4 regions of the Streptomyces sp. MCA2 genome follow, and region 3 is predicted to be linked to each of the others. Evidence: riboswitches for the same ligand, from Rfam matches in the RefSeq annotation. Region 3 holds a riboswitch; each other region holds the start of a gene.

Region 1 (5,881 bases), on a different contig from region 3:
CGACCGTCGCGATGACCGTTCCGGTGGTGGCTTCAACCGCGACCGCCGTGACGACCGTTCCGGTGGGCGCTCCTTCGACCGTCGTGACGACCGTTCCGGTGGCGGCTTCAACCGCGACCGCGGCGACCGTCCGAGCCGTCCGTTCAACCGTGACGACCGTTCCGGTGGCCGTCCGGCCTCCGGTGGCTACCGCTCCGGTGGCGGCGACCGTCCGTTCAACCGTGACGACCGTTCCGGTGGCCGTCCGGCCTCCGGTGGCTACCGCTCCGGTGGCGGCGACCGTCCGTACGGCCGTCGTGACGACCACCGTGGCGCGACGACCGGCTCCATCGGCCGCCGTGACGACAAGCCCCGTTGGAAGCGCAACGGCTGATCATCCAGGCTGACCGCAGGGCCCGTACGCACTCAAGTGGCGTACGGGCCCTGCGTGTTGAGCGGGGGTGCCGACCCCGTGGAGGTCCGCCGAAGGGGCCTGTGGCACCCTTCGGGGCAGCCTGATCCCTAATGCCTTCGGGCTGTGGCACGTCCTCGGGCTATGCTGCTCGGTGCGGGCCATTAGCTCAATTGGCAGAGCAGTGGACTTTTAATCCATTGGTTCAGGGTTCGAGCCCCTGATGGCCCACCAGAAGTGGACGGGAGAACCGTCCGGCCTGCTGAGCAGGACCCGAAGGGCCCGGACCGTATGCGGTCCGGGCCCTTCGCGCTGCCCGGGCCGTGAGCGGCCGCCAAGTGGGCCTGAGGGGGGCGATCTTGTGCTGTCGGCTGTCGGCTGTCGGCTGTCGGCTGTCGGCTGCGGACTGCTGACTGCCGTCTGGGGTCTGCCGTCTGCTGCCCTGGCCTGTCCCGTGACCCGTCCGGCCCCTGAGGATTCGCCGCCCGGTGCCGTACCGGAAACGCTGGGGACATCGACGCGGCCGCCACCACGGTGCTCGTACGGACGGGCGGGAGCGGGAAGAGGCCGGTGCGGATGCTCCAGGACGAAGCGCCTCCCATGGATGAGGGGGAGCGGCGGGTGCGCCGCGGCCGGCGGGCCCCCTCCGGCCGCTACCTGATGCGCAGGCTCCCCGCCCTTCTGATCGTCTGCGGCCTCGCCCTCGGCATCGGCATGCCGGCCGGCTACACCGCCGCCCCCTTCTTCTGTGCCGCCCCGCTGGTCGCCGCCTCGCTCTCCTCCCTGCGTACCACCGCCGTCGCGGCCCTGGCCGCCGTGCTCGGCGAGATCTGGGCCGTCACCTACCGCGGCGCCGCACCCGGCTACGGCGAGTCGCTGGCGGAGACGGCCATGGTCTTCGTCATCGCGCTGCTGGCCCTCGGCGTCAACCGGGTCGTCCGGAGGAGCGATGCCCACCTCGCGTCCGTACGGGACATCGCAGAGGCCGCCCAGCGCGCCGTACTGCCCACGCCGCCCGAGCAGCTCGCCGGCCTCGCCGTAGCCGCCCGCTACGTGGGCGCGCGGGCGGATGCCCGGATCGGCGGCGACCTCTACGCGGTGCAGGACACCCCGCACGGCGTACGGCTGATCGTCGGCGACGTACGGGGCAAGGGGCTGGAGGCGGTGGAGGCCGCGGTGATCGTCATCGGGGCCTTCCGTGAGGCGGCGGAACAGGAGACGACCCTGGAGGCGGTGGCGGGCCGGCTGGAGCGGGCGCTGCAACGGGAGGGCGGGCGACGTGCGGGGCTCGACCAGTTCGAGGGGTTCACCACTGCCGTCCTGGCCGAGATCCCCGCCAACGGGCAGTCCGTACTGCGCGTGCTCAACCGTGGCCACCCGTCCCCACTGCTGCTCACCCCGGACGGCGGTCTGCGCGAGCTGGTGCCCGCGGCGCCGGCGCTGCCCCTGGGGATGGGCGAGGTGGCGAGCTGGCCGGACCGGTCGGACGAGACGTTCTTCCCGGCCGGTGGCCTGCTGCTCTTCTTCACCGACGGGGTGACCGAGGCCCGCGATCTGCTGGGCCGCTTCTACAACCCGTCGAGCAGACTGCGCGGCCGCCGCTTCACGGGCCCGGACGACCTGCTGGAGACCCTCGTCGAGGACGTCGCACGGCATACGGGCGGTGCGCCGGCTGACGATATGGCCTTGTTGGCGGTGCAGCGGCCGATGGGGGTGTAGCGGTCGAGGGGGCATGGCGGCTGGTGGGGGTGTAGCGGCCGGTGGGGGCATGGCGGCCGATGGGGGCGTGGGGAGGCGTTGCGGGGTGCCGTGACGGGGCGTATGGGGGCGTGTGCGGGGGCGTCGTCCGTTCAGCCCCCGGCCAGGCCCTCCGCGCCCGGGAGCCGTCGCAGGATCTCGCCGTGGGGACCGGTGAGCGCGACCGGGCGCTCGTCCAGGGCGAGGGTCAGCAGTGCGTCATCCGGGTGCGGTGGGTGGTGCGCCGGCGGGGTGGTCCAGGGCAGGACGGAGTGGTGCTCGTTGGCGAGCCAGTGCCCGCCGCCGGCCCGGCCGTCCAGCAGCGACCGTACGAGCCGTGCGAACTCCTCGCGGCGGGCGGGCGGGAGGTGGATCAGCGCGTCGGTGTGGAAGACGACCAGGGTCGCCTCGGGCGGCGCCTCGGCGGCGAGCGCGGGCAGCTCGTCGAGCAGATCGCCGCGCACCATCCGCGGCCGCGGCACCGACCGCACCGCGTCGACGGCCGCGGACAGCCGCGCCGCCCGCGCCCCGTCGCCCGGCCAGACCAGTGCCTGTAGCCAGCGCAGATCGTCCGGTTCGGCAGCCGGGTCGAGCGGGTCGAGGCCGATCCCGCCCCGCCAGACGATGTGGGGCAGCCGGTCGGGCAGCTCGTCGGCCGGCCATCCCGTACGGCACCCGAGCACCAGCGGATTGCCCGGCTCCCCTACCTCGGCCCGGAGGGGGTCTGGTCGGTGGGCGTCTCCGTGGAGGGCGTCTCCATGATGGACGTCTCCTTGGAGGGAGTCTCCCGGGAGGGCGCCTCCCGGGAGGGCACCCCCGCCCGCGCCCCGGTCGTCCTCGTAGCGGTAGTGGTAGCGATAGCGGTCGGGGTGCAGACACAGGCCCGCCGACGTGCCGACCTCCAGCAGCGCCAGCGGTTGCGGCAGGCGGGCGAGCAGTGGCAGCAGCGTGGCGCAGTGGGCCGGCTCGTCGGTCCGGGCGGAGCGCTGCATGATCACCGCGCGCACTTCGTCCCAGTGCCGGATGGTCCACTCGCGCCAGCGCCCGTACGCCATGTCACCGCGCGGGCCCAGCTCGGCGTGCGGCCCGTCGAGATAGCGGACGGCGGCGAGCAGGAGGTCCGGCTGCTGTTTGTCGCCGGCCGGCAGCGACCCCGACAGCAGATCGCAGAGCTCCGGGTCGTGGCCGATCCGCGCGCTCAGCTCCTCATGCGCGGTGCACCGCCCCCGGGCCTGACGCCAGGAGAACTCCCGGTACCGCCCCGCCACTCCCCAGGCGCCGGCGGCAGCGCTCTCGACGTTCCCGGTGTTCCCGACGTTGACGACCATGATCCGACGTTACTGCTCTCACGTTCCGTAACCGAGGGGCACCCCTCCGCATAACAACTGACGCACAATCAACGGGAGATCGTTTAGAGGTGGACGGTCAACTCGCCCGTTTTGCGGCCATGGTGGCCGAAAAAGTCCATGCCAAACCTTGTGCGGAGACGACAGGGATTCACGGGAAGGCTTGGAATTCGGCTGCGATCTCTATTACTGTCCGATAACGCAGCGCGGTCGTCCCAGCCGTCGCAAGAGGCGGCACCGCGCGCCGACGCCGAATCCCGCACGCGCTTTTCACGCACCTCCAGCACCTCGAACTGCACCAAGGGAACCGGGGAACCACTTCCTTGGGGTGAATCGGACGCCCTCCGCCAGCGGGCGCCCGTAGGAGACCTTCCTGCTCCGAACCCGTCAGCTAACCCGGTAGGCGAGAAGGAAGGAAAGGAGAGCGCCCCCGTGGCGTCCAACAGGCCTGCCCCCGAGGGTCCGTCCGCCTACGACCTCGATCACCGAGGTGCCTTTCAAGGCCCCGGTGATGCGGACAACATGAACGACGGACCGTGGGAGGAATGGAATCCCACCGAGGACTCCATCCGCTCCGTCCGCGGCAAGCACCGGGTGGCCAAGCAGCGCGGCGGCGGACTCGCCCGCAGCGGCACGGTCCTGGGCGTCGGCGTCATCGCCGCGGTCGGCGCCGGCGGAATGGCCACGGCCGAGGGCCGCCCGGCGGTTCCGATCTCCATGCCGGACGTCGGCGGAATGGCCGACGACCTCGCCGACAAGCTCCCGGACGCCGAGTCCCTCCCCGGCGTCGGCGACCTCATATCGGACTCGGACTCGGGCACGGACTCCGCCGCGGCCGCGGCCTCCGCGACGGACGGTGCGGTTCAGGACGTTTCCGGCCCCCTGACCCAGGCCTCCCGGACGGACTCGGGCACGGGCGCCGGCGAGGCGCTGCGCAGCCGCATCCTCCAGCAGGCCGACGCGCAGCAGGACGCGGCCGAGCACGAGGCCCGTGAGGCCGCCGAACACGCCGCTTTCCAGCAGGCCGAGACCGAAGCCGCCACGCACCAGAAGTCGGCCGAAAAGGCCGCAGCAGCCAAGAAGGCGGCCGAGATGGAGGCCAAGCGCGAGGCCGAAGAAGCGGCCCGCCGGAAGGCGGAGGCCGCCCGCCTCGCCAAGCTGGCGAAGAACTTCATCGCGCCGGTCTCCTCGTACACCCTCACCGCCGGCTTCGGCCAGGCCGGCGACCGCTGGGCCGCGGACCACACCGGACAGGACTTCGCCGCGCCGACCGGCACTCCCGTCAAGGCCGTCCACTCCGGCACCATCACCCAGGCCGGCTGGGCCGGCTCGTACGGCTACCGCATCGTCCTCACCCTCGACGACGGCACCGAACTCTGGTTCTGCCACCTGTCCTCGATGGTGAAGACCTCCGGCAAGATCAACACGGGCGATGTCATCGGCCGCGTCGGCGCCACCGGCAACGTCACCGGCCCGCACCTTCACCTGGAGGTGCGCCCTGACGCCGGGGACCCGATCGACCCGATGCCGTGGCTGCGCGATCATGGCATCAATGTGTGACGTACGGCTTCAGGGCAGGTGTGATGCGGGGCCTCAGGGTGTGACGCGCGGCTTCAGGGCTGGCGTGGCGCGTGGCCTCAACGTCTGGCGCGTGGCCTCAGGGCGTGACGTGCGGCCTCAAGGTATGACGCGCGGCTTCAACGTGTGACACCTCTGGTGACACCGCTGACGGACGTGGCTGCTGGGGGGCAGCGGAAGGAATAACTCCGCGCCCCCCGACGCTGCCACCACGCATGACCGCGACACAAAGCCCCCGAAACCACCGGCCGCTCGGCTCGCTCACCGTTTCCCTGCTGTCCCTCGGCGGGAACGTCTTCGGCTGGACGGCCGACGAAGCCGACTCCTTCGCCGTGCTCGACGCCTATGTGGCGGGCGGTGGCAACTTCATCGACACCGCCGACGCCTACTCGGCCTGGGTCCCCGGCAACAAGGGCGGCGAATCCGAGACGGTCCTCGGCAACTGGCTGGCCTCCCGCGGCAACCGCTCCGATGTCGTCATCGCCACCAAGGTCGGCGCCCACCCGGACCTCAAGGGCCTGTCCGCCGCCACCATCAAGTCCGCGGTCGACGGATCCCTCACCCGTCTGCGCACCGACTACATCGACCTCTACTACACCCACTATGACGACGAATCGCTCGAGGTCGGGGAGTTCCTCACCGCTCTCGACGACCTCGTGCGGGCCGGCAAGGTCCGCGAGATCGCCGCGTCCAACATCTCGGCGAAGCGCCTGGAGGAGTCCCTGGCCTTCTCCGCCCGCGAGGGCCTGGCCCGCTATGTCGCCCTCCAGCCCCACTACAACCTGGTCTCCCGCGACACCTACGAGGGTGAACTCGCCGACGTGGCCGC
Region 2 (5,881 bases), on a different contig from region 3:
CCGAGCGCACCTCACAGGGGACGCGCACCATGGACCCGTATTCCAAGCTGCTCAGCGAGCGCATCGTCTTCCTGGGCACCCCGATCGACGACGCCTCCGCCAATGACGTGATGGCGCAGTTCATGCACCTCGAACACGCCGCGCCCGAGCAGGACATCTCGCTCTACATCAACTCCCCCGGCGGCTCGTTCACCGCGATGACCGCCATCTACGACACGATGAACTTCGTGTCGTGCGACGTGGAGACCGTCTGCCTGGGGCAGGCCGCCTCCTCCGCCGCCGTACTGCTGGCCGCCGGCGCGCCCGGCAAGCGGCTGGCACTGCCCGGGGCCCGGATCCTGATCCACCAGCCGTCGTTCAGCGAACCGGTCCAGGGGCAGGCCACCGATCTCCAGATCCAGGCGGAGGAGATGCTGCGCACCCGCGACGTGCTGGAGGAGATGCTGGCCAGGCACACCGGCCAGCCCCGCGAGCGGATCGCCGCCGATATCGAACGCGACAAGATCTTCGACGCCCTCGCCGCTCAGGAGTACGGCCTGATCGACGGACTCACCCGCAACCGCAAGCAGTCGGTCCGTGGGCCCGTGGCGCGGTGAGCCCGATGCTGCCCCCCGAACCGCCGCCGCTGCCCGCACTGACCCGCGCCGAGGGCGAGCTGATCGACAGCTATCTGGAGGTGATCGACCTGCTGGGCCGGATCAACCCCACCCGCTGCGGTGGCACCTACAGCGGACTGCGCGCCGCCCAGGCCCTGGTGGGCAAGGCGACCCGCCTACGGGACGCGCTGACACTGATGCACAGCCGGGGCGAGAGCGAGGTGCACCGCGGAACGCTGACCCGGGCACTGCGGGTGCTGGACGGCGAACGCCGGACCGGGCTGGTGACGGTGCCGCCACCCGAGGAAATCTGACGCGACACGCGCCGGAGGCTGCACATACGGCGTAGCGTCCGCGCCCGATGTGGGGAGGTGACGAATTGCGCGGGGCGGACACATTTTCTCCGGCCCTTGATGTTTCGCCCCTGGTCCGGGGGGTGCAAGACCCCGCGCCGCGGCAGCTGAGGGAACAAATCTAACCATTCGGGTCAATTGTGACCCATCTCACATACGGCATTTTCAGCTCGGAATTCGGGTGCTGGGTGCGTGACGATCCCTTCGACGACAAGACCCCGCCACAGCGACGGGGCGGTCCGGACGGGCGCCTAATCCCGCCGCCGTGCCGGATTCCGGTCGACGATGTGGATCGGCGGGAGCGGAGGACCCGAGCAGAGCGGGGCCCGGCCTTCACGGCCGAGGGCTCCTTGGGGTGAAGCCGTGCATACGGCCGGGCATCTTCGCCTGCCCGAACCCGACAGGTCTTCCTTCGCAGGCGGCTGACGAAGGGTTTGCGCATGACCGTGCGCATGCATACGCCGAATCTGCTGGCGCGCGCCGGCACCGTCACCGCTCTGACGCTGGTCACCCTCGGCGGGACCACCATGGCTCCAGGAGCGGCCGGGAACGCCGAAGCCGCGTCCGTATCCGTCCATGCGCTGCGGATCGCGGCTTCCAAGGGAGGATCTCCGTACCGGTACGGCGCCCAAGGGCCGCACGCCTTCGACTGTTCCGGGCTGACGGTGTACTCGTTCAAGCGCGCCGGGCGGGCCCTGCCACGCACCGCCGCCGCGCAGTACAGCCGCACCCGGCACATCCCGGCCTCCTCGCGCCGCCGCGGTGACCTGGTCTTCTTCCACTCGCGCAGCGGTATTTACCACGTCGGTATCTACGCGGGCCGGGGCCGGATGTGGCATGCGCCCAAGGCCGGGAGCGTCGTGCGGCTGGAACGGATCTGGAGCCGCTCGGTCTGGTACGGGCGGGTGCACTGACCTGGCCGTTCATCTCACGATCGGTGAATTGTCGCCGCCGGGTTCGTGCCGGTGGGCGCCGAGGTGCTGAGGTGCCGCACGGCGGTCGTGGCTGTCGTGGACCGGCCGGAGAAGGTTCGGTTGTGCGCCGCCCTCAGGCGAGCGCCAGCTCCACCAGCAGGATGCCTCCCAGCGCCGTGAGCAGCGCCCCGGTGGTGGCCTCCAGGGCACGGGCCACCCGCGGGCGGCGCAGCCAGACGCCCAGCCGGTCGACGAGCAGCGCGACGGCGGGGAACCACACCAGTGCCATGGCGACGACCATCGTCGCGAGCAGCAGCGTCCGGGGCAGCGCGGGCTGTCCCGCCGGGACGAACTGCGGGAGCAGGCTGAGGAAGAGAACAGGGGCCTTGGGGTTGAGCGCATTGGTCAAAAAGCCCTGCCGCAGGCTCTGCGTGGTGCCCAGCAGAGCGGCGGGCCGGGGGCCGTCGGCCGGTGCGGTGCCGGCCGGGCCGTCGGTACCGTCCGTGGTGGCCGCCCGGCGGCGGAAGGCCGCGGCCAGGGCGCGGACACCGAGGTACAACAGGTAGCCGCCGCCGAGGAGTTGGACGGCTCCGAAGAGTGTGGGCACGGCGACCAGCACCGCCGCGAGCCCGGCCACCGCCAGGGCGGTGTGCACCAGCAGCCCGCCCGCGACTCCGACGGCGGTCGCCACCCCCGCCCGGCGCGAGTCGAGCGCATTGCGCACCACGACCGCGAAGTCCGCGCCCGGCATGGCGACCATGCCCGCGGCGACTCCGGTGAAGGCGATCAGCTGTCCGTCCATGAGTGCAGCATCGCCGGTCCGAGCCTTTAATAGGTATTGGCAATGTTCTTGGAGAGCCTAAAGAGATTCTTATGTACGACCCCACACGGCTGGCCGCCCTGGTAGCGGTGGCGGAGGCCGGTTCGATCACCCGGGCCGCCACCCGGCTGGGCTACACCGCTCCCGCGCTCTCCCAGCAGCTCGCCAAGCTGGAGCGGGAGGCCGGGACGGCGCTCCTGGTGCGCCACCATCGCGGGGCTCGGCTGACGGCCGCCGGTGAGCTGCTGCTGGTACGGGCCCGGCGGGTCCTGGACGAGCTGGATCAGGCGCGGCACGAGCTGTCCCGGCTGGCGGGGCTGTCCGGCGGCCGGCTGCGGGTCGGCACGTTCATGACCGCCGGCACGCATCTGCTGCCGCCCGCGCTCAGCGCGTTCCGGCGGGCGCACCCCGATGTGGAGCTGAGCGTGACGGAGTACGTACCGCCGCAGGCGACCGCGGCGGTGGCGCTGGGCGAGGTCGATCTGGCGCTGACACATGAGTATGTGCCGGGCGAGGCGATGCCGGCGCCGGAGGGAGTGCGCCTGGAACCGCTGCTGACCGAGGAGCTGGTGCTGGTCACGGCGCCCGGCCATGCCCTCTCGGCGGGCTCCGGACGACTGCCGCTCGCCGAGCTGGCCGGTCAGCCGCTGGTCAGCATGGCGCCGGCCAATCCCAACCGGCGGGAGGTGGAGTCGGCGCTGGCGGCCGCCGGGGCCAGTGAAGCGGTGCGCTGTGAGTCGCCGAGCTATGCCGTGGTGTGCGCGCTGGTGAGCGCGGGGCTCGGGGTGGCGGTGGTTCCGGAGATGGTGGCGGAGGGGTCGATGACACCGCTGGGGGTCCGCCGGCTGGACCCACCGGAGCTGCACCGCCGGATCTCGGTGGCCTACCGCCCCGGCGGCACCCCGGCCGCCGACACCTTGCGGGCCCTGCTGCGCGGGGCCTTCACCCGCCACTCCCCCGCGCCGTGACGACGGACGGCCGCGGCGGACGGACGGCCGCGGCGGACGGACGGTCTCACGGACGGACAGTTCCGCGGACAGACGGCACAGGGGCCAGACGGTTCCGCGGACGGCGGCCTGCCGCGGGGCCGGCCGCCGTACCGCTCCGCACGGTCGCCGGCTCAGCCCGTCGGCGCCGTGGCCACGATCGTGCCGACCGCCCGGTCGAGCTGAGCAGCCGTCAGGTCCGCGCGGGCGGTGAGCCGCAGCCGGGAGATCCCGTCGGGCACGGACGGCGGCCGGAAGCAGCCGACCGCGAGCCCGGCCGCACGGCAGTCGGCGGCCCACCGGAGCGCCGCTTCCGGCGAGGGGGCACGTACGGAGACCACGGCCGCGTCCGGGCGTACCGCCGTCAGACCCGCCGCGGTGAGCCGCTCGTGCAGCCCCTGAGCGATCCGCACGGCCCGGGTGGCGCGCTGCGGTTCACGGCGCAGCAGCCGTAGCGCCGCGAGGGCACCGCCCGCCGCCGCCGGGGCGAGACCGGTGTCGAAGATGAACGAACGGGCGGTGTTGACCAGATGCTCGATGACCCGGGCCGGTCCGAGCACCACACCGCCCTGGGAGCCGAGCGACTTGGAGAGCGTCATGGTGGCCACCACATCACCGTCACCCGCGAGTCCGGCCGCCCACAGCGCGCCACGGCCCCCTTCGCCCAGCACCCCCAGGCCGTGTGCGTCGTCGACGAGCAGCCCGGCTCCCCGTGTCCGGCAGACCTCGGCCAGCGCGGGGAGCGGCGCGGCGTCCCCGTCGACCGAGAAGACCGAGTCGGTCACGGCGAGCGCCCGGCCGTCGTGGCCGGTCAGCGCGGCACGTACGGCCTCCGGGTCGGCGTGCGGAACGACTTGGGTACGGGCCCGGGAGAGCCGGCAGCCGTCGATGAGGGAGGCGTGGTTGCCCGCGTCGGAGACGATCAGGGCGCCCGGGGCGGTGAGTGCCGTGACGGCGGCGAGATTTGCGGCATAGCCGGAGGACAGCACCAAAGCGGCCTCGAAGCCGCAGAATGCCGCGAGTTCCGTCTCCAGCAGGGCGTGCAGCTCGGTGCTGCCGGTGACCAGCCGGGAGCCGGTCGCGCCGGCGCCCCAGCGGTGTGCGGCCTGGGCCGCACCACGGGTGACCTCCAGGTGCCGGGCGAGCCCTAGATAGTCGTTGCCGGCCAGATCGAGCAGCGGGGAGTCGGCGGGGCGGGGGCGCAGAGTGCGGACGAGTCCGGCGTCCCGGCGCTCGGCGCAGGCCGTATCGAGCCAGTCGAAGGCCGCGTCGTACGCCGCACGGGCGGGCTCGGCGGAGGGCTCGGTGAGCCTCGCCGGGGAGGTGTCGCGAAGCAGCGACGGGGCGGAGTCCTGCGGCATCGGCTTCCTTCGTCTGTCGGCTTCGATTGTGGGCTGTCGATAGACGTTAGCGGTCGTTCCGCAGGCGCACGGTGTGGCGATACACACACCTCGATCGCAGCTCGTTGTGGGAATCCTCCTTGGCCGGGAGCGGTGGCGTGCGTCAGGATCAACGCCATGGACCTGCTGAACACACTGGTGGACAAGGGACTGCGGCGCGAGTTGCCGACCCGCGAAGAGGCACTGGCTGTATTGGCCACCTCCGATGACGAACTGCTCGATGTCGTGGCCGCGGCCGGAAAGGTGCGCCGCCAGTGGTTCGGGCGGCGGGTCAAACTCAACTATCTCGTCAACCTCAAGTCGGGGCTGTGCCCCGAGGACTGCTCCTACTGCTCCCAGCGGCTGGGTTCGAAGGCCGAGATCCTCAAGTACACCTGGCTCAAGCCCGACGACGCCTCCAAGGCGGCCGCCGCCGGGGTGGCCGGCGGCGCCAAGCGCGTCTGCCTGGTGGCCAGTGGCCGGGGCCCCACGGACAAGGACGTGGACCGCGTCTCGGAGACGATCTCCGCCATCAAGGAGCAGAACGAGGGCGTGGAGGTCTGCGCCTGCCTCGGTCTGCTCTCCGACGGCCAGGCCGGCCGGCTGCGTGCGGCGGGCGCCGATGCGTACAACCACAACCTCAACACCTCGGAAGCCACATACGGCGACATCTGCACCACGCACGACTTCTCGGACCGGGTCTCCACCGTCCAGCAGGCCCAGGCGGCCGGTATGTCGGCCTGCTCCGGGCTGATCGCCGGTATGGGCGAGAGCGACGCCGACCTCGTCGATGTGGTCTACGCGCTGCGCGAGCTGGACCCGGACTCCGTTCC
Region 3 (5,881 bases):
GGACCTGTCGATGCGTGGTCCGGAGCTGATCTGGGTGTAGGTCGTACGGGGCAGCGCGACCCCGCCGGCCTTCCAGGCGGCCTGGGTCAGCCCCGAGCAGTCGAACGCGGAGGGTCCCGTCGCGCCCCAGACGTACGGCTTGCCGAGGGCGGCGTAGGCGAAGGCGACGGCCCGCGCGGCACGGGGGTCGGCGGCCCGCGCCGCGGCCGCGGCGGCTTCCGGGCCGGTGTCGGCGCGAAGGCCGTCCCCGCGCCCGGTCCCGCGGTCCGCGCGGCCCTCGCCGGCGCCGGCGTGCGCACCGCCCCGGCCCGCCATCCGCTGCCGCTGCTCCGCGGTCAGCCGGCTGAGCAACTGCTCGGCGGCGCCCAGCTTGTGGACGACCGTGACCCGGTGCTTCTTCAGCGCCGCCTCGGTGTCCGCCAGCCGCTCCGCGGTCTCCTCGGCCCGCCGCTGGATCTGCCGTACGCTGCCGAGCCGGCGCGCGTAGCCGGCCACCGCGGTCGCCTGGTGGCTGCCCGTGCGCTGGAGGACCGCGGCGCCGTCCAGGTAGCGCTGCGGGTCCGCGGACAGCAGCAGCCGTACGGTCGGGTCGATGCCGCCGGAGCGGTACTGGCTCGCGGCCATGGTGCCCAGTTCGCTGCGGGCGGCGTTCAGGTTCTCGGTCCTGCGGGCGGCCTCGTCCTGAAGCCTGCTCAGCTCCTCGCGTGCCTTCTCGGCGGCTTCCTTCGCGCCGTTGTAGCTCTGCGTGGCCACCTCTGCCTCCTGGTACAGCACGTCGACCCGGTTCTTGACCTGGGCGGGGGTGGGCTGGGGTGCGGCCTGGCCGGTGCCGTCGAGGCCGGCGGCGGTGGCCGCACCGGCCAGGGCCAGGGTGGCGGCCGTACGGGCGGTGCGCGCGCTGCGCGAGCCGCCGGTGAGCGCGGCGAGCGGATGCTGCCGCGGCTTGCGGTGCGAGGCCACGGTGGCCGTCACTTCCTTCCCTTCGAGCCGCGGGCCCGGCGGCGGTCCGTAACGAGGGAACGGACCGCCGCCGCACCTCTCGGCGGGACGGCCGACAGGACGCCGGTGGGAGGCCGGCGATGGCGGGGAGTCGGCCGCCTGGAGGAGGACGCTAAGCCTGTGCGTCACGGCAAGGAGTCCGCTTGCCCGGGATTGTTCGCTTTCGACCGTGACCGGTGCACGGGTGACCATGGCACCGAGGCCGCACGGCCGGGACCGGGCCCGGCCTGACCGAAGCGGCGATTGTGGGCGCCCTGCCGGAAGGGCCGTGCTATGCGGCGGCTACGATCCAGCACTATGGACGTAGTAATCAATATCTTCGTCGGCCTGCACATCATCGGCATCGCCTCCCTGCTGGGCGGCTTTCTGACCCAGATGAAGGCGATGAGCGCGGGCACCGCCCGCTTTGTGCCCGCGATGCTGCACGGTGCGCTGACGATGCTGGTCACCGGCATCGTGCTGGTCGGCCTCAACCAGGCCCAGGACCACAGCCTCAACAACATCAAGCTCGGCATCAAGATGGCCGTTCTGGTGGTCATCCTGGCGCTGGTCTACGTCAAGCGGGACGAGGAGAGCGTCGCCAAGCCGGTCTTCGGCGCGGTCGGCGCGCTGACGGTGGCCAACATCTTCATCGCGGTGCTCTGGACCTGAGCGGAGCGGCCGGCGGCGCGGTAACAGGGCCCCGCGCTCCGGGATGAACACCCCTCCGCGGCACCCGGGAAGAACGCCCCTCCACAGCACACCGCGCGGTCCTCGCACTCCGTTTCGGGAGGCGACGGCCGCGCGGTGGCGTGTGGGGGGTGACCGTGGGGGGTGGCCTGAGGGGGAGCGGGGCCTCAGCCCGGGCGGACGCTCCCGTAGATCGGCATGTAGTAGATCGACTCCTCCCGGACGTTGGCGCCCGGGTGCGGGGCGTGGATCATCTTGCCGCCGCCTATGTACATGCCCACGTGGCTGATGTCGTCGTAGAAGAAGACCAGGTCACCGGGCTTGAGATCCTTGGTGGCGATCCGCTGGCCGACCTTGACCTGGTCCCAGGTGGTCCGCGGCAGATCGACGCCGGCCGCCTTCCACGCCGCCTGGGTCAGCCCCGAGCAGTCGTAGGAGCTGGGGCCGGTGGCGCCCCAGACGTACGGCTTGCCCGTCTGGGCGCGGGCGAAGGCGAGCGCCTTCTCGGCCTTGGCGGAGGACGAACCTCCGGTGGAGCCGTCGTCGGTGCCGCCACCGGTCTGCCCGCCGGACGGGCCACCGCCGTCGTGCTGCCGCTGTCGCTCCCGCTCCTGCTGCTTGCGCGCCTCCTCCTCGGCCTTGCGCTTGGCAGCCGCCTCCTTGCGGCGCTCCAGCTCCGCCATCCGCGCCTTCTCCTGGGCGGTCAGCCGGGACAGCAGCTGCCGGGCCTCGGCCAGCTTGCCCTGCACGGACCGCTTGGACTCCTTGAGGGAGGCCTGCGACGTCTGGAGCCGCTCCAGGCTGCGGGACGCCTCCGCGCGCTGCCGGGCGGCCGCCGCCTGCTGCTCCTGGTAGTCGGAGACGGCCTGCTTCTGCCGGCCGGTCATCCGCTCCATGAGGTGGCTGCGGTCGAAGAACTGCTGCGGGTCCTTGGCGAGCATCAGCTGCGCCGTCGGGTTCAGGCCGCCGGTGCGGTACTGCGCGGAGGCGAAGGTGCCCAGCATGCGCCGGGACTCGTTCATCTTCTCGGCGCGCTTGGCGGCGGCGTCGAGCAGGCCGTCCACGGTGTCGCGCTGGGCGTCGGCGCGCTCCTTGACGGCGTTGTACTTCTGGGTGGCCACCTCGGCCTCGTGGTAGAGGCCGTCGACCTTCTGCTTGACCTCTTCGATGCCGGGCTTGGGCGCCCGGGGTGCCGCGTTGGCGGACTGCGAGAGCAGCGTGGCCGAGGCGAGGGCGGCGGTGGTGAGTCCGACCGCCGTACGACGGCCTCCGGGTGAGGCGAGAATGCTGGTGCGCGGCTTGCGATGCGACGCCAAGGCCGGCGACTCCTTCCGTGGACCGCCTACCGGGTTAGCTGTCGGGTTCGGGCGGTGTCGCTGACGGAAGGCTTGCCCTACGGTCCGGACCTCCGCCGACGGCGGCTGCCCGGATCGATTCACCCCGGTGGTGCTGGTGGGTCCCCGGCTCCGGATGCCTCAGGGCAGGGCCGGACTCGGCGTGGGCGGCCCGTGCGGACGCTGTCGTCCACGGGGAGGCGGGCTGCCTGAGCGAGGACGTTAGCCAACTCGTGTGGCTCCTGTGAAGGCTGATGTTCGATATGCCCGAAACCTTTTCGTGACCTGAACGCGATGCGGGGGTTGTTGTGGCAGATGTCGGATTCGGGTAGACGACGCGGTGCCCGGTCTGTGAAGGGCCCGGCCTCCTGACCTGCCGCGGCGCCACGGCCCGCTCCGTATGCGTCCCGCAATTGCCTACTCCGCGGCGGGCTGTCAGTGCGGCAGCCTAGACTCGGTGGGCGATGAGCAGCCTCTTTGACGACAGCTTCCTGGCGGACCTCGGCCACAAGGGCGAGGAGGAGCACCAGCCGCCTCCCGAGGACGAGCACGGCCCGGCCCCGGAGGAGATCCCCGCCGACCTCTTCGGCGGGCGGTTCGACGCGCCCGCCCCCAGAGAGGCGTTCTACCGCGACGGCGCCGCCCGTCCCGCCCTCGACCCGGCGACGCTGCTGGAGGGGCTCAACGACGAGCAGAAGGCCGCCGTGGTGCATACCGGCGGCCCGCTGCTGATCGTCGCCGGCGCCGGCTCCGGCAAGACCCGGGTGCTGACCCACCGCATCGCGCATCTGCTCGCCGAGCGCCATGTCCACCCCGGCCAGATCCTCGCGATCACGTTCACGAACAAGGCCGCCGGTGAGATGAAGGAGCGTGTCGAGGAGCTCGTCGGCCCGCGCGCCAACGCCATGTGGGTCTCCACCTTCCACAGCGCCTGCGTCCGCATCCTGCGCCGCGAGTCCAAGAAGCTGGGCTTCACGTCCTCCTTCTCGATCTACGACGCCGCCGACTCCAAGCGCCTGATGGCCCTGGTCTGCCGTGATCTGGATCTGGACCCCAAGCGCTACCCGCCCAAGTCCTTCAGCGCGAAGATCTCCAACCTCAAGAACGAGCTCATCGACGAGGAGACCTTCGCCGGGACGGCCGCCGACGGTTTCGAGAAGACCTTGGCCGAGGCGTATGCCATGTACCAGGCGCGGCTGCGCGAGGCCAACGCCCTGGACTTCGACGACATCATCATGACGACGGTCAACCTGCTCCAGGCCTTCCCCGATGTCGCCGACCACTACCGCCGCCGCTTCCGCCACGTCCTCGTCGACGAGTACCAGGACACCAACCACGCCCAGTACACCCTCGTCCGCGAGCTGGTCGGCCCCGCCGAATCCGCCGCCGAGCTGTGCGTCGTCGGTGACGCCGACCAGTCGATCTACGCCTTCCGCGGCGCCACGATCCGCAACATCCTCCAGTTCGAGGAGGACTACCCGGACGCGACGACGATTCTGCTGGAGCAGAACTACCGCTCCTCGCAGACGATCCTCTCCGCCGCCAACGCGGTCATCGAGCGCAACGAGAACCGCCGCCCCAAGAACCTCTGGACCGACGCCGGCGCCGGCCCCAAGATCACCGGCTATGTCGCCGACACCGAGCACGACGAGGCCCAGTTCGTCGCCGACGAGATCGACCGGCTGACGGATGCCGGTGACGCCAAGGCCGGCGATGTCGCCGTGTTCTACCGCACCAACGCCCAGTCCCGTGTCTTCGAAGAGATCTTCATCCGGGTCGGGCTGCCCTACAAGGTCGTCGGCGGCGTCCGCTTCTACGAGCGCAAGGAGGTCCGCGACGTCCTCGCGTACCTGCGGGTGCTCGCCAACCCCGAGGACACCGTCCCGCTCCGCCGCATCCTGAACGTCCCCAAGCGCGGCATCGGCGACCGCGCCGAGGCGATGATCGACGCCCTGTCGCTGCGCGAGAAGATCACCTTCCCGCAGGCGCTGCGGCGGGTCGACGAGGCGTACGGCATGGCGGCCCGCTCCGCCAACGCCGTCAAGCGCTTCAACGTCCTCATGGAGGAGCTGCGCACCATCGTGGAGTCCAAGGCCGGACCCGCCACGATCCTGGAAGCGGTCCTGGAGCGCACGGGCTACCTCGCCGAACTCCAGGCCTCCACCGACCCGCAGGACGAGACCCGGATCGAGAACCTCCAGGAACTCGCCGCCGTGGCCCTGGAGTTCGAGCAGGAGCGTGGCGAAGACAATCCGGGCACCCTCTCCGACTTCCTGGAGCAGGTCGCGCTGGTCGCCGACTCCGACCAGATCCCGGACGAGGACGAGGAGGGCAGCGGCGTGATCACCCTCATGACGCTGCACACCGCCAAGGGCCTGGAGTTCCCGACGGTCTTCCTGACCGGCCTGGAGGACGGCGTCTTCCCGCACATGCGCTCGCTGGGCCAGACCAAGGAGCTGGAGGAGGAGCGCCGGCTCGCCTATGTCGGCATCACCCGCGCCCGCGAGCGGCTCTACATCACCCGCTCGACGATGCGCAGCGCCTGGGGCCAGCCCTCGTACAACCCGCCCTCCCGGTTCCTGGAGGAGATCCCGGGCGACTACGTGGAGTGGAAGCGGACGGGCCCGGCGACGCCGTCCGCGTCGATGGGCGGTATGTCGGCGGGCAGCGGAGGCGGCGGCTTCGGCGGCGCACTGTCGTCGTCGCGCGCCAAGGGCCCGAGCGGCTTTGCGACCCGTCGCGCCAGCGACCGTCCGGTGGTCGCGCTGACCATCGGCGACCGCGTCACCCACGACAGCTTCGGGCTCGGCACGGTCGTCGGCGTCAAGGGCAGCGGCGACAACGCCGAGGCCACGATCGACTTCGGCGGCGAGAAGCCG
Region 4 (5,881 bases), on a different contig from region 3:
CGAGCCCGGGGCGAGCAGGCGCTGCACGGAGCGGGCCTCGGCGCGCTGCTCGCGGCCGCGCATCACGGCCATGGACTGCTCGGTCGGCTCCAGGTCGAACTCCAGGCGGACCACACCGTCTTCGAAGGTGCGCTTCTGGGTGTAGCCCGCGTCCGTGAACACCTTGATCATCTTGGAGTTCGCGGGGAGCACCTCGGCGGCGAACCGGCGGATGCCGCGCTCGCGGGCGACGGCCGCGACGTGCTCCAGGAGGGCGGAGGCGACCCCGCGGCCCTGGTGGGCGTCCTGGACGAGGAAGGCGACCTCGGCCTGGTCGTCCTCGGGGTTCTTGGCGGGCAGGCCCTGGTCGTCGATCCGGTCATAGCGGACGGTGGCGATGAACTCGCCGCCGACGAGGGCCGCGAGCCCGACCCGGTCGACGTAGTCGTGGTGGGTGAAGCGGTGGACATCGCGGTCGGACAGGCGCGGGTAGGGCGCGAAGAAGCGGTAGTACTTCGACTCGTCCGAGACCTGCTCGTAGAAGGAGACCAGCCGCTCGGCGTCATCCGGGGTGATGGGGCGGATCCGCGCCGTGCCGCCGTCACGCAGCACCACGTCGGCTTCCCAGTGGGTCGGGTATGCGTGGTCCGGCGGCTTCTGCATGCCGACAGCGTACGACCGGGCACCGACAACCGGCGCCGCGCGCGTACGCTCGGGATGCGGGGCAGTCCGGCGCGGCCGTATGGACATACGGACCGGCCGGTCGGCCGTGCCTCCGTTGGGAGGACCAATAGCCGCAAAAGGCCAGGCCTCAGGGCTGTGGAGCACTTCCCGCAGCGTGAGAGACTGGTCTAGACAACAGTCACGACTTTGAAGGGCAACACCATGGCTGAGCGCCGCGTCAATGTCGGTTGGGCCGAGGGCCTGCACGCCCGCCCCGCGTCGATCTTCGTCCGTGCGGCCACCGCCTCCGGCGTCCCGATGACGATCGCCAAGGCTGATGGCAACCCCGTCAACGCGGCCTCCATGCTCGCGGTCCTGGGCCTGGGCGCCCAGGGCGGCGAGGAGATCGTGCTGGCCTCCGACGCCGAGGGCGCCGAGGAGGCACTCGACCGCCTGGCCAAGCTCGTCGCCGAGGGTCTCGAGGAGCTCCCCGAGACCGTCTGAGTCCGCCAGGACCTCTGCATGCGGCGGGGCCGTTTCCGTGTGCCGGAATCCGGTCGCTGCGCCTGTGGCCGGGATATCGATATATGCGCTCACCGCATGCGCCGTACGCATTACGGCACGGGGGAGCTAAATTCCGGGGGACCCGACATGCGCCGCAATACGCAAAGTATTTGGCGCGCACCCTTCTCCCTCCCTCTCCCGCTTGCCGCAAAACAGGCAGCGGAATTCGGGCTGAAGGCGGACCGAATAGAGAAAGCCGCCCCGGCTGCCGGAGAAATATTCGCACTTCTTTGTATACGGGGCCCTTGTTAAGGGCGGGCACGCGCCGTGTTGACGTGTGGTTTCGGATCCCTCACCTCCGTCTTGGCGGGGCGCCGCAGCCGGTACACCGGGAGTGAGCGCTCGACATGAGCCGCCATCAGGGCGCGGGCCCGCTCCGCGTCCCCCCGGGCCACCGCGTCCAGCACCGCACCGTGTTCGTCCCACGACTCCCCGGCCCGGGCCGGCAGTTCCACCACATACATCCACTCGATCTTGCGCCGCAGCTGAGTGAGCAAGGCCGTCAGACTGGGGCTGCCGGCCGCCTGGGCCAGCGTCTCGTGGAACCAGCCGTCCAGTTGGCGCAGATCGGCGGGGTTGCCATGACGGGCCCGCTCGCGGCCGAGCCGTACCAGACCACGGAGCACCTTGAGGTGAGCCGGGCTACGGCGGGCGGCCGCACGGGCGGCTCCCAGCGGCTCCAACAGGGCGCGGACGGCGAGGAGATCGGCGGCCTCCTGCTCGGTGGGCTCGGCGACACAGGCACCTGCGTGGTGGCGGGTGGTGACGAACCCTTCGGACTGCAACGTACGCAGCGCTTCACGGACCGGCACTCTGGAGACGCCGTACCGGGCCGCCAGGATCTCCTCGATCAGCCGGCTCCCCGGCACCAGCGCGCCGGAGACAATGTCGTCGCGAATCGCCGTGCACACCGCATGCGCGGAAATATGGCCTCGCATCTTCCGTGCCTCCGCCGTAATCCCCTGGAAACGCCGCCGGTCGGCGACTTTTCCGTGACTCTATTCGACGGGAACGGCTTTTCCGAAGGACTCCGGTTATTCATGGATATTTTTTGGCCAGCAGCCACGGGTTGCCGACGTATCGCGGGTCGCCGGCGTATCCGGTGCACGCACACCGCAGCCGCACACCGGATAACGCCGAAGCCCCGGCCGTGTGGCCGGGGCTTCCGTCGGATGCGCGGTGCGACGCGGGCCTGCGGGGCGCGCGGCCGGGCGAGGCCGGAGGTCAGGCGTTGACGCCGTGCGAGCGCAGGTAGGCGACCGGATCGATGTCCGAACCGTAGTCGGCGCCGGTACGGGCTTCGAAGTGCAGGTGCGGGCCGGTGGTGTTGCCGGTGGAGCCGGAGAGGCCGATCTGCTGGCCCGGGGTGACGTGCTGGCCGACCGAGACGCCGAGCGACGACAGGTGACCGTACTGGGTGTAGGTGCCGTCGTTCATCTTGATCACGATGTTGTTGCCGTACGCACCGCCCCAGCCGGCCTCGACGACGGTGCCCGAGCTGACCGCGTGGACGCTGGTGCCGGAGGCGGCGTGGAAGTCGATACCGGTGTGACTGCCCGAGGACCACAGGCCGCTGGAGGCCTTGTACGAGGTGGAGACGTAGGAGTCCGCGACGGGGGCGACGAAGGTGTTGAGGCGCTTGCGCTCCGCCTCACGGGCGGCGCGCTCCTTGGCCTTGCGGGCGGCTTCGACACGCTGCTTGGCCTCTTCGGCCTGCCTCTTGGCCACGGCCTCCGCCTTGGCCTTCGCGGCGGCGGCCTCGGCCTCTGCCTGCTGCGCGTCGGCCTGGGCCTCGACATGGTTGGCGAGCTCGTCGCCCAGCACGACGGCCCGCTGGAGACCGGTGTCGTGGGTGCGCGCCTCGTCCGTGGCCGCCAGCGCCGGCGAGGCCACGGAGGCGACAACGCCGCCGGCCGCGAGGGTGGCTATGCCGGCGATGCTGCGGGTCGTTCGAGCGGGGCGGTTCGCACGACGGTGCTTCCCGGTGGCACGGATGAACGCCATGTGGCTGGCTTGTCCTTTCCTTCCTTCTCGCCTACCGGGTTAGCTGACGGGTTCGGAGCAGGAAGGTCTCCTACGGGCTCCTCCGGAGAGGAGTCCGATTCACCCCAAGGGACACTGGGTCCCCGGCTCCCCTGGCTCGCGCCGTACGGGGACTCGGCGATGACTGCCCGGTGCCACTGTTGTGGCGGACTTGTGACGAACAGCCGGACCGACGCTAAACGGGGCAACTTTCAATCGGCAAACAGATCCGCTTTTTTGTGCGGGATGCCACAAGAACCGTGGCACCAGCCGCAATAAACCGGACATACAGCGGCTCCCGTGGCGCGAACGCCACGGGAGCCGCTTTGTCGATATATGACCTTCCGTCACATGGCGGGACTAACCGCCGACGACCGTCACCTCACCGATGCCCAGCGCCTTGATGGGCTCGGCGATCTGCGCCGCATCGCCCACCAGCACCGTCACCAGCCGGTCCATGGGGAAAGCGTTGACCGCCGCCGCCGTCGCCTCGACCGTGCCGGTCTCCGCGAGGCGGACGTACAACTGCGCCTGGAAGTCGTCCGGCAGGTGCTGTTCCACCTGGTCGGCGAGGGTGCCCGCGACGGCTGCCGCGGTCTCGTACTTCAGCGGCGCCACCCCGACGAGGTTCTGTACGGCGACGTCCCTCTCGTCGTCCGTCAGCCCCTCTGCCGCGAGGGTGCGCAGCACCTTCCACAGGTCCTCCAGCGCCGGGACGGTGGAGGCGGTGTCCACCGAGCCGCTGATGCCGAGCAGCGAGGCTCCCGTGGCCCCCTCAGGAGAGGTGGGGGCGGTGGAGCGGAGCACCTGGCCGAAGGCGCGCACCCCGTAGGTGTAGCCCTTCTCCTCCCTCAGGACACGGTCCAGACGGGAGGTGAGGGTGCCGCCCAGGCAGTACGTGCCGAGGACCTGCGCGGGCCACACCCGGTCGTGCCGGTCGGCACCGATACGGCCGAGGAGCAGCTGCGTCTGGACGGCTCCGGGGCGGTCCACGATCACCACGCGGCCGGTGTCGTCGGCGACGATCGGCGAGGCCTTCAGCGGCTCGCCCGTCGAGCCGCTCCAGGCGCCGAGGGTGTCGGCGAGCGCGGCGTCCAGGTCGACGCCGGTGAAGTCACCGACGATGACGGCAGTGGCCGTGGCGGGCCGTACATGGGCGTCGTAGAAGGCGCGGACGGCCCCGGCATCGACGCGTCCGACGGTCTCCTCGGTGCCCTGGCGCGGCCGCGACATCCGGGATGTGGCCGGGAACAGCTCCTTGGACAGCGCCATCGCGGCGCGCCGGGCCGGGTTGGCGAGCTCGTGCGGGATCTCGTCGAGACGGTTGCGCACCAGCCGCTCGATCTCGCTCTCCGGGAAGGCGGGCGCGCGCAGCGCGTCGGCGAGCAGCCCGAGCGCGCGGTGCAGCCGGGACGCCGGCACTTCGAGGGACACCCGTACACCCGGGTGGTCGGCGTGCGCGTCCAGTGTGGCGCCACAGCGCTCCAGCTCGGCGGCGAACTCCTCGGCGTCGTGCTTGTCGGTGCCCTCGGACAGGGCACGCGCCATGATCGTGGCGACGCCGTCCAGGCCCTCGGGCTCGGCGTCCAGCGGAGCGACGAGGTTGATCTCGACGGCGACGACCTGCTGGCCGGGGCGGTTGCTGGTCAGGAGCGTGAGCCCGTTGGGCAGTTGGCTGCGGCCGGGGGCCGGGAAGGCCCACGGCCTGGGCGCGCCGCCCTGGGGCTGGGGGTGAAAGTCCATGCTGCTCACGGGGGAATCGGCGTGGGTGGTGGCGTCGCTCACTGGTCCGCCTCCCCTTCCTCGGTGTCGGCGGCGTCGGTCGGCTCGTAGACGAGCACGGCGCGGTTGTCGGGGCGCAGCCGGGCCTTGGCGACCGCCTGCACCTCCTCGGGGGTGATGTCCAGGACGCGCTGCACGGCGGTCAGCGCGAGCTGCGGGTCGCCGAACAGGACGGCGAAGCGGCACAGTTCGTCGGCGCGGCCGCTGACCGTGGCCAGCCGGTCCAGCCATTCGCGCTCCAGCTGGGCCTGTGCCCGCTCCATCTCCTCCGGGGTCGGGCCCTCGGCGGCGAAGCGGGCCAGCTCCTCGTCGACGGCGCGCTCGATGCCGGGGACCTCCACGCCACCGGACGTCTTCACGTCCAGCCAGCCCAGCGAGGGTGCGCCGGCCAGCCGCAGCAGGCCGAAGCCGGCCGCCACGGCGCTGCGGTCGCGCCGCACCAGCCGGTTGTACAGGCGGGAGGACTCGCCGCCGCCCAGGACGGTCAGCGCGAGGTCCGCGGCGTCCGCCTCACGGGTGCCGTCGTGCGGCAGCCGGTAGGCCGCCATCAGGGCCCGGGCGGGCACGTCCTCCTCGATGACCTCGCGCAGCTCGCCGCCGATGACGTCGGGCAGCGTGCCGTCGCGCGGCGGCTGCTTGCCGTCGTGTCCGGGGATCGAGCCGAAGTACTTCTCCACCCAGGCCAGCGTCTGCTCGGGGTCGATGTCGCCGACGATCGACAGGACGGCGTTGTTGGGCGCGTAGTACGTGCGGAAGAACGCCCGCGCGTCCTCCAGGGAGGCCGCGTCCAGGTCGGCCATCGACCCGATGGGCGTGTGGTGGTACGGGTGGCCCTCCGGGTACGCCATGGCCGTCAGCTTCTCGAAGGCCG

The links. Region 3 has a riboswitch for cyclic di-AMP ahead of M8I34_RS27995 (C40 family peptidase). Riboswitches for the same ligand answer to the same signal wherever they lie in the genome.
Region 1: it holds a riboswitch for cyclic di-AMP, as region 3 does, so the genes downstream of both, M8I34_RS16055 (M23 family metallopeptidase) here and M8I34_RS27995 (C40 family peptidase) in region 3, are expected to answer to the same signal.
Region 2: it holds a riboswitch for cyclic di-AMP, as region 3 does, so the genes downstream of both, M8I34_RS32870 (C40 family peptidase) here and M8I34_RS27995 (C40 family peptidase) in region 3, are expected to answer to the same signal.
Region 4: it holds a riboswitch for cyclic di-AMP, as region 3 does, so the genes downstream of both, M8I34_RS25290 (M23 family metallopeptidase) here and M8I34_RS27995 (C40 family peptidase) in region 3, are expected to answer to the same signal.

The regions. Positions count from the first base shown of each region.
Region 1 is NZ_JAMJFM010000016.1:136,630-142,510, forward strand. It holds gene M8I34_RS16035 (DEAD/DEAH box helicase) at 1-373, shown strand, start outside; tRNA gene M8I34_RS16040 (tRNA-Lys) at 550-625, shown strand; gene M8I34_RS16045 (PP2C family protein-serine/threonine phosphatase) at 992-2,110, shown strand; gene M8I34_RS16050 (DUF2332 family protein) at 2,242-3,456, opposite strand; cyclic di-AMP (ydaO/yuaA leader) riboswitch at 3,740-3,895, shown strand; gene M8I34_RS16055 (M23 family metallopeptidase) at 3,907-5,034, shown strand; gene M8I34_RS16060 (aldo/keto reductase) at 5,268-5,881, shown strand, end outside.
Region 2 is NZ_JAMJFM010000053.1:14,478-20,358, forward strand. It holds gene M8I34_RS32860 (ATP-dependent Clp protease proteolytic subunit) at 1-596, shown strand, start outside; gene M8I34_RS32865 (hypothetical protein) at 602-910, shown strand; cyclic di-AMP (ydaO/yuaA leader) riboswitch at 1,188-1,385, shown strand; gene M8I34_RS32870 (C40 family peptidase) at 1,390-1,863, shown strand; gene M8I34_RS32875 (LysE family translocator) at 1,997-2,665, opposite strand; gene M8I34_RS32880 (LysR family transcriptional regulator) at 2,737-3,651, shown strand; gene M8I34_RS32885 (8-amino-7-oxononanoate synthase) at 3,804-5,030, opposite strand; gene bioB (biotin synthase BioB) at 5,187-5,881, shown strand, end outside.
Region 3 is NZ_JAMJFM010000039.1:52,994-58,874, forward strand. It holds gene M8I34_RS27985 (C40 family peptidase) at 1-972, opposite strand, end outside; gene M8I34_RS27990 (hypothetical protein) at 1,297-1,650, shown strand; gene M8I34_RS27995 (C40 family peptidase) at 1,836-2,984, opposite strand; cyclic di-AMP (ydaO/yuaA leader) riboswitch at 2,992-3,176, opposite strand; gene pcrA (DNA helicase PcrA) at 3,467-5,881, shown strand, end outside.
Region 4 is NZ_JAMJFM010000033.1:16,650-22,530, forward strand. It holds gene M8I34_RS25275 (GNAT family N-acetyltransferase) at 1-642, opposite strand, end outside; gene M8I34_RS25280 (HPr family phosphocarrier protein) at 865-1,146, shown strand; gene M8I34_RS25285 (GntR family transcriptional regulator) at 1,455-2,144, opposite strand; gene M8I34_RS25290 (M23 family metallopeptidase) at 2,431-3,210, opposite strand; cyclic di-AMP (ydaO/yuaA leader) riboswitch at 3,224-3,379, opposite strand; gene M8I34_RS25295 (pitrilysin family protein) at 3,589-4,971, opposite strand; gene M8I34_RS25300 (pitrilysin family protein) at 5,010-5,881, opposite strand, start outside.